2 regions of the Microbacterium sp. SGAir0570 genome follow, and region 2 is predicted to be linked to the other one. Evidence: predicted binding sites of a transcription regulator. Region 2 holds the regulator's gene; the other holds the start of a gene.
The links. The regulator LexA, encoded in region 2, represses DNA repair genes until DNA is damaged. The targets are predictions, from matches to a motif close to TCGAACANNTGTTCGA.
Positions count from the first base shown of each region.

Region 1: the regulator LexA is predicted to act here: its motif matches at 1,917-1,932, upstream of C1N74_RS13525 (HNH endonuclease signature motif containing protein).

Region 1 is NZ_CP027929.1:2,867,097-2,870,505, reverse strand. Features, by position in the region: gene C1N74_RS13535 (sigma-70 family RNA polymerase sigma factor) at 1-1,167, opposite strand, end outside; gene C1N74_RS13530 (hypothetical protein) at 1,224-1,766, opposite strand; gene C1N74_RS13525 (HNH endonuclease signature motif containing protein) at 1,967-3,409, shown strand.
Region 2 is NZ_CP027929.1:1,114,368-1,117,776, forward strand. Features, by position in the region: gene C1N74_RS05205 (prolyl oligopeptidase family serine peptidase) at 1-1,501, opposite strand, end outside; gene lexA (transcriptional repressor LexA) at 1,580-2,245, opposite strand; gene C1N74_RS05215 (LysM peptidoglycan-binding domain-containing protein) at 2,502-2,858, shown strand; gene C1N74_RS05220 (histidinol-phosphate transaminase) at 2,901-3,409, shown strand, end outside.

The sequences.
Region 1 (3,409 bases), 1.6 Mb from region 2:
GATGCCTGCACGGGGAGCGGTCTCGGCATCATCGGTATCGGACCGGCCGTCGGTGAGCGGTCCGTCCCCGTCGTGGGGAGGCGCGTCGGATGGTGCGGTCGGCGGTGTAGAGGTCTCGGAGGCGGTGGGCGGGTCATTCGCGGCGTCCGTCGCGGGATTCGACGGATGCGGCAGCGCCTCGGTCGTGCTCGCGGGCAGCTCCGCCGGACCGAGGAGCGGCGCGGCGAAGGCGATCGCCGTCCCGGCCGCGGCGACGACCGCGAGGTGAAGCAGGGGATGGCGCCACCCCGAGCGCGCGGCGGAGCTGCCGGGGCGGAGGTGGCCCGGGGTGCTGACCGCGCCGGCTGCGCCGCTCGGGCCGAGCGCGAAGGTCGCGACCTGCGCTGCTCCCGACTGAGTCCAGGCGGCGTACGACGCGGTGGCGGGAATGCCGACGACGAGGGGCAGCAGCACGAGCGCCAGGCGGGACGACACGTCGCGCGCTTCGGCCCACGCCAGCGCGCAGCCGTCGCACTCCGCGAGGTGCTGTTCGACGCGCCGCGCGTCGCGCCGCGCGAGCGCGGATCGCGCGTGGGTGCCGAGCATCTCGAGAGTCCGGCGGCATTCCTCCGAGTCTGCCCGGCGCAGCTGAGCGGAGACCCAGGCATCGCGGAAACCGCGCCGGGCGCGCACGACCAGGGCGGATGCCGCGTTGGGCGCGAGCCCGAGCAGCGGAGCGAACTGCCGCGGTTTCAGGCCATCGACCTCGCTGTACCAGAGCGCTTCCTGCCAGCGGGTCGGAAGCGTCGCGAAGGCCGACGCGACGGCGCTCGACTCGAAGCCCGCGATCACCGACCGTTCGGTGTCGGGCGACACCTCGTCGGCCGCATCCTCGAGATCGGTCGCGAACGTGCGCTGCTGCTGCGCGCCCCACTCGTGCGCCACGTTGCGCACCGAGGTGAGCAGGTAGGGGCGGAACCCCATCGACGGGCCGCCACCGCGCCGGATCGCCGACAGGATGCGAGCGAACGCCTCCGCGACGACATCGTCGGGATCGAGCGATGAATATGCGCGGGCGACGGCGTGAGCGGCGGCCGAGTGGCGTACCCACAGCTCACCGTAGGCATGCTGATCGTGGTTCCGTGCGCGCTCGACGAGGGCGTCATCGGAGGCCGGCTCCGTGGGCATGGCCGTGTTCCATCCGTTCGAATGCCATCCGGACCCCGACCCGGATGAGAATTCACTCATCGTAGCGAGTCGAACTGAGAGGGCGAGGAGCCCGGTCGCGGGTTCAGGTGCGGTCTCAGCCGGGCGAGCGGGTCTGCCGACGAGCGTTCCGCGTCACCGATCGCCTCGAAATTGCGGAGGTGGCGGGTCAGCGCCGCAAACGTCTCGGGTGTGAACGCATCGCACGAGAGCACTGCCGCGACCGCTCCCTCGTCCCGCAGCTTGTCGACCACGAGGATGAGCTGCGCAGGGCCGGTCTGATCGTCGATCGTGCGGGATGAGCAGACGAAGCCGACGTGACCGCGCTGCCACGTCCGGTCGCGCCAACCCTGCCATCCCCACACCACGCGCACGGCGGCGCCGCGGACCTCGATGCGCGACGGGCGGATCGCGCCCTCGGGGGCGGACTGCCGAGCCGCGCGCGTCCGCCGGCTCGCCCAGAACGGGGCGCGGAAGACGGCGTCGCCGGCCCGGTCGCGTCGGAGTGCTGCGCGGGGCTGCGCGCCGGAGCCGATGACAGCTGCGGGTGATGCCGGAAGAGCGTTGGTCGCTGCGTACATGCATCGAGAGAAGCCGGATGTCGCGAATCGTGACGCGGAACGGCGAAATCTTTTTGCGCGGGTGAGTTCGGCGCTGGCGGGGGTTCGTCGGCTGGTTTCGCTTGCTCGTCGATTCCTCCCCGGAATGGGGCTGGTTCGTCCTATTCTCAGGAGAAGATGTGTTCGATCATAATGTCTGAGGGTGCTGTCACAATGGGAACATGACATCGAATAGCGCTGGGAGGCTCGGAGACGGCGCGGCCGCGGATGCGTCGCCGCACGCCGAGGCCCTCGCGGGATTCGCCGACGCGCTCGACCTGGTCCACGCCGGGGATGTCGCGCGGGTTCGGGCGTTGGCGGAGCTGGGCTGGTCGGCGTTGCGTGAGGCTCGCCGTGATGGGGTGCGGGGGATGGCGTCGGACATGGAGCTGCGTTCGGTCGCGGCCGAGGCGGCGGGGATGGCGCGGCTCACCGACCGGCGGTTGCAGGGTGAGATCGACCATGCGATGACCGTCATCGACGACTATCCCGCGGTGTTCGAGGCGTGGGTCTCACGGCGGATCGAACGCGGACATGTCGATGTGGTCGTGCGGGTCGGCGCCGAGGTGCCGGTCGAGGTGCGGTCGGCGTACGCGGAAGCCGCGATCGGGGTGTGCGAGCGGGATGTGCCCTCCCGGGTGCGCGGTGCGCTGGAGGCTCTGGCGGCCAGGTTGCACCCGCAGGCCTTCACCGAGCGGCATAAGACCGCGGTCGCGGAACGGTGCGTACGCGTGTTCCATGGCACGGACGGGATGTCGAACCTCGTCGCCAGTCTGCCCACGGTGATCGCGGCGGGGATGCTCGACCGGCTCACTCAGATGGGACAGTCGGTCAAGGACGCCCGGGTGGAGAGCGCCGGAGCGGACGGGGGCGCGGCTGCTGGCGCGGATGTTGCTGGCGCCGGCGGCGCGGATGGCCCTAACCCGGGCGATCCGGATGCCGCCGGGTCGGGCGAGCCCGCCGATACGCGGACCATGGATCAACTGCGGGCCGACATCCTTGGCGACCTCGTCCTCGGCGGAGCGCCGGTGGTCGACCCGACCTACGGCACCGACCGTGCCGGTGGACTCGGTGCCATCCGGGCCCGGGTGCAAGTCGCCGTCACCGCCGAGACGCTGATGGGGCGCGATGACAACCCCGCCGAAGCTGTGGGCGCTGCGCTGATCGATGCCGAAACGGCACGGCAGCTCGCCGGGCAGGTCAGCGAATGGGACCGGCTGTTTATCGATCCGGTCACCAGGACCCCGGTCGAGATCGACACGTACCGGCCTACCGCTTCAATGAAGAAGCTTCTGATGGCCCGGGACCAGCACTGCCGGTTCCCCGGATGCCGACGCGCCGCCATCCGGTGTGAGATCGACCACACCATCGATCACGCCCTCGGCGGGCACACCCACATCTTCAACCTCGCCCACCTCTGCCAACGACACCATTCGATGAAGCAATTCACGAAATGGGAAGTCCGGCAGCTCGGCGGCGGAGTCCTGGAATGGACCTCACCCCTCGGACGGGCCTACCGCGAAGACGTACCCATACCCGCGGTGTGCTTCACCAGCGACACCGCGAATCCGCCACCGGATGCGGGAACCGGCGGACTGCTCCCGGGTGAGCCGCCACCATTCTGA
Region 2 (3,409 bases):
CGACGAGCGCCGCGAGCACGGTCCAGCCGCCGGCGGATCCTCCCTCGATCGCCAGCCGTGACGGATCCGCGAGACCCTCGTCGGCGAGACCGCGTGCGGCCGCGGCGACGTCGTCGACGTCGACGACACCCCACTGTCCCTTCAGCCGTTCGCGGTAGGAACGGCCGTATCCCGTCGAGCCGCCGTAGTTGACGTCGAGGACGCCGATGCCGCGGCTCGTGAAGTAGGCCACCTTGCTGTCGGCCGCGCCGCCCACGTGCGAGGTCGGCCCGCCGTGCACCCAGACCAGGTACGGGGGCAGTTCGTCGGCCGGCGCGGTGACGTCGGGGTTGGTCGGCGGGTAGGCGAAGGCATGCACCAGGCCGTGCGGGCCCTCCGTCGTCAGCTGCCGGGCGTGCGGGATCCACGATGCGTCGACGTCCGGAGCACCGCCGCGGACCGCGCTCGTCTCGCCGGTGTCCAGGTCGACGAGCCACAGGCCCGCCCCTCCCGGCATCGCCCCGCTGACGAGGGCGCGGCTGCCGCGGACGTCTTCGATCTGCACGCGTGCGGTGGCGGGGAAGGGAAGCGGGATGGCGCCGCCGTCGCGGTCCACGATCACGAGCTGGTCCGATCCGTGGGTGCGCACGGCCACCAGGCGGCCGTCATCGAGCGGCGCGTACCAGCGGGTGCCGAGCACCCACAGGCCACCACCCGTGTCGGCGTCGGCGGGCGAGACGGCCGTGGGCGGGGCGTCGGTCGCGGGGTCGACGCGGTAGACATTCCAGCGTCCGGTCGGCTCGTCGGCGAAGAACAGCGCGCCGTCGTCGGTCCACTCGGGCTGCAGCGCGGCGGTGGCGCCGCCCGCGACGTCACGGATGCCGCGGGCGGCGTCCAGGTCGGCGACGCGGATGCGCGTGCGGTCCCAGGGCATGTCGGGGTGATCCCAGGCCACCCAGGCGAGGCGCGAGCCATCGGGCGACAGCGCCGGCTGGGCGACGAAGTCGCTGCCGCCGGCGAGCTCGGTCACGCTCGAGGCGTCGGGAACCTCGGCGCTGTCAGCGCGCTCGATGCGGACGATGTGGCGCTCGGGCGTGCCGCCGGGTCGTTCGCGTTCGCGAACCGCGAGGAGGACGCCGCGTTGCCAGCGGAGGCCCCCGTAGTGCGTCCCGGTCTCCTCCGGAGTGAGCGGTCGGGGATCGCCGCCCGGGCGAAGGCTCCGGATGCGCTGGTCGGACTTGTCGACGAAGAACAGCTCGCCGTCATCCGACACCGTCCAGGCGCCGCCGCCGTACTCGTGCACGCGCGAGCGTGCGTTCCAGGGCGCGGGGAGGACGACCTGCGCGGTGCCGTCGCCGCGGCGGCGCATGACCGCGACGCGACCGGCCTCGTCGGGCAGCGACTCGCCCCACCAGATCTCATCACCGACGAAGCTCGCGCCGTCGAGGCGCAATGATGACGCGCTGGCCCATGCCGCGGTCAGGGGAGACGGCCAGGAACCATAGGGAAGCTGCTGCGACATACAGCCACGCTACGCGAGGCCTGGCTTCCCGACCTCGTCCGGGGAGACGGTGGGGAGCGGATGCCGTCCCGGGGCGCCTCAGACCGTGCGCAGAACCGCCACGACCTTACCGAGCACCGTCGCGTCGTCGCCGAGGATCGGCTCGAACGCCGAGTTGCGGGGGAGGAGCCACGTGTGGCCGTCGCGCTGGCGGAGCGTCTTCACCGTCGCCTCGCCGTCGAGCATGGCCGCGACGATCTCGCCGTTGTCGGCGGTTGCCTGCGCCCGCACGACGACCCAGTCGCCGTCGCAGATGGCCGCGTCGATCATCGAGTCGCCGACGACCTTGAGCATGAACAGCTCGCCCTTGCCGACGAGCTGGCGCGGCAGCGGGAAGATCTCCTCGACCTGCTGGTCGGCGGTGATCGGCACGCCTGCCGCGATGCGGCCCACGAGCGGCACGAGGGCGGCGTCGCCGAGGGCGGGCGCGGCGTCGGCCGGGTTCTCGCCGGCGGTGCCCGGGAGATCGATGAGCACCTCCATCGCGCGGGTCTTGCCGGGGTCGCGCCGCAGGTAGCCGCTGAGCTCGAGCTGGTTCAGCTGGTGGGTGACGCTGGACAGCGACTTGAGGCCGACCGCGTCGCCGATCTCGCGCATGCTCGGCGGGTAGCCGTTGCGGGCGATCGCGTTCTGGATCACCTCGAGGATCGCGAGCTGCTTGTCGCTCAGATTCTTGCGTCGTCGCGTCTGCGGCTTCTCGCTCATACCGCCGGTCTCCTGTCGTCGCGCCCCGCCCCCGACCCGATGTCGGAGGTTCATGGTGGGCTCTCGCTGTCGAAAAGGTAGCCCGATACGACGGCGACATCGCGGAACGCTCCGCGTGTCTCTTCGATCGGTCTCCGATTTCGGTGGGTGGTTGACACCACACAATATCGAAGATACGTTCGGAACCGAAGTTCGCACCCGTCTCTCCCGGCCGAGAGGCGCGGGCGAATCTTCCTACCGCTCCCGAGGAGATGCCATGACCACGATCGATGCCCGCTTCGCACCGGCCCCCCGTACCCGCCTGCGTCTGACGCGCCGCGGACGCCGCGTCGTCGCCACGATCGCCGCCCTTCCGGCGGTCGTCGCCATCACGGCAGCCGTGCTCTCGGGGGGAGGCGCGCTCGCCTCGAGCGAGGTCGGCGCCCCCGCCGGCTCGTTCACGACCGTGACCGTGATGTCCGGCGAATCGCTCTGGTCCATCGCCGAAGAGGTGGCGCCCGCCGCCGACCCCCGCGATGTCGTCGATGCGATCATCCGGCTGAACGCTCTCGGCTCGGGCCAGCTCGAGGCCGGCCAGACGCTTGCGATCCCGGCCGAGTACGCCGCGAGCTGACTCCGGCGGCAACAGTGGCGCGCGCGGCCTAGCATGGGTGGGATGAGCCCGAGTCTGGATGATCTGCCCCTCAGAGACGATCTGCGAGGCCTCACCCCGTACGGCGCCCCGCAGGCGCCGCTTCCGGTCGCGCTGAACGTCAACGAGAACACGCATCCCGTTCCCGAAGAGGTCGCCGACGACATCCTGGATGCCGTAGCCCGCGCCCTGCGCGACGTCAACCGCTATCCCGACCGCGAGTTCACGCACCTCCGCGAGTCGTTCGCCGAGTACCTCGGCCACGGCCTGACCCCCGATCGCATCTGGGCAGCGAACGGATCGAACGAGGTCCTGCAGCACCTCCTCCAGGCCTTCGGAGGCCCGGGACGCACCGCGATGGGCTTCGGCCCCACGTACTCTATGTACCCCCTGCTGACGCGCGCGACCGGCGCCCAGTACGTCACGGGGACACGCGGACCCGACTTCACGCTCGATCCCACCTCCGCCGCAGCCCAGGTCGCCGAGCTCCGCCCGGACGTCGTCTTCCTGTGTGCGCCCAACAACCCCACCGG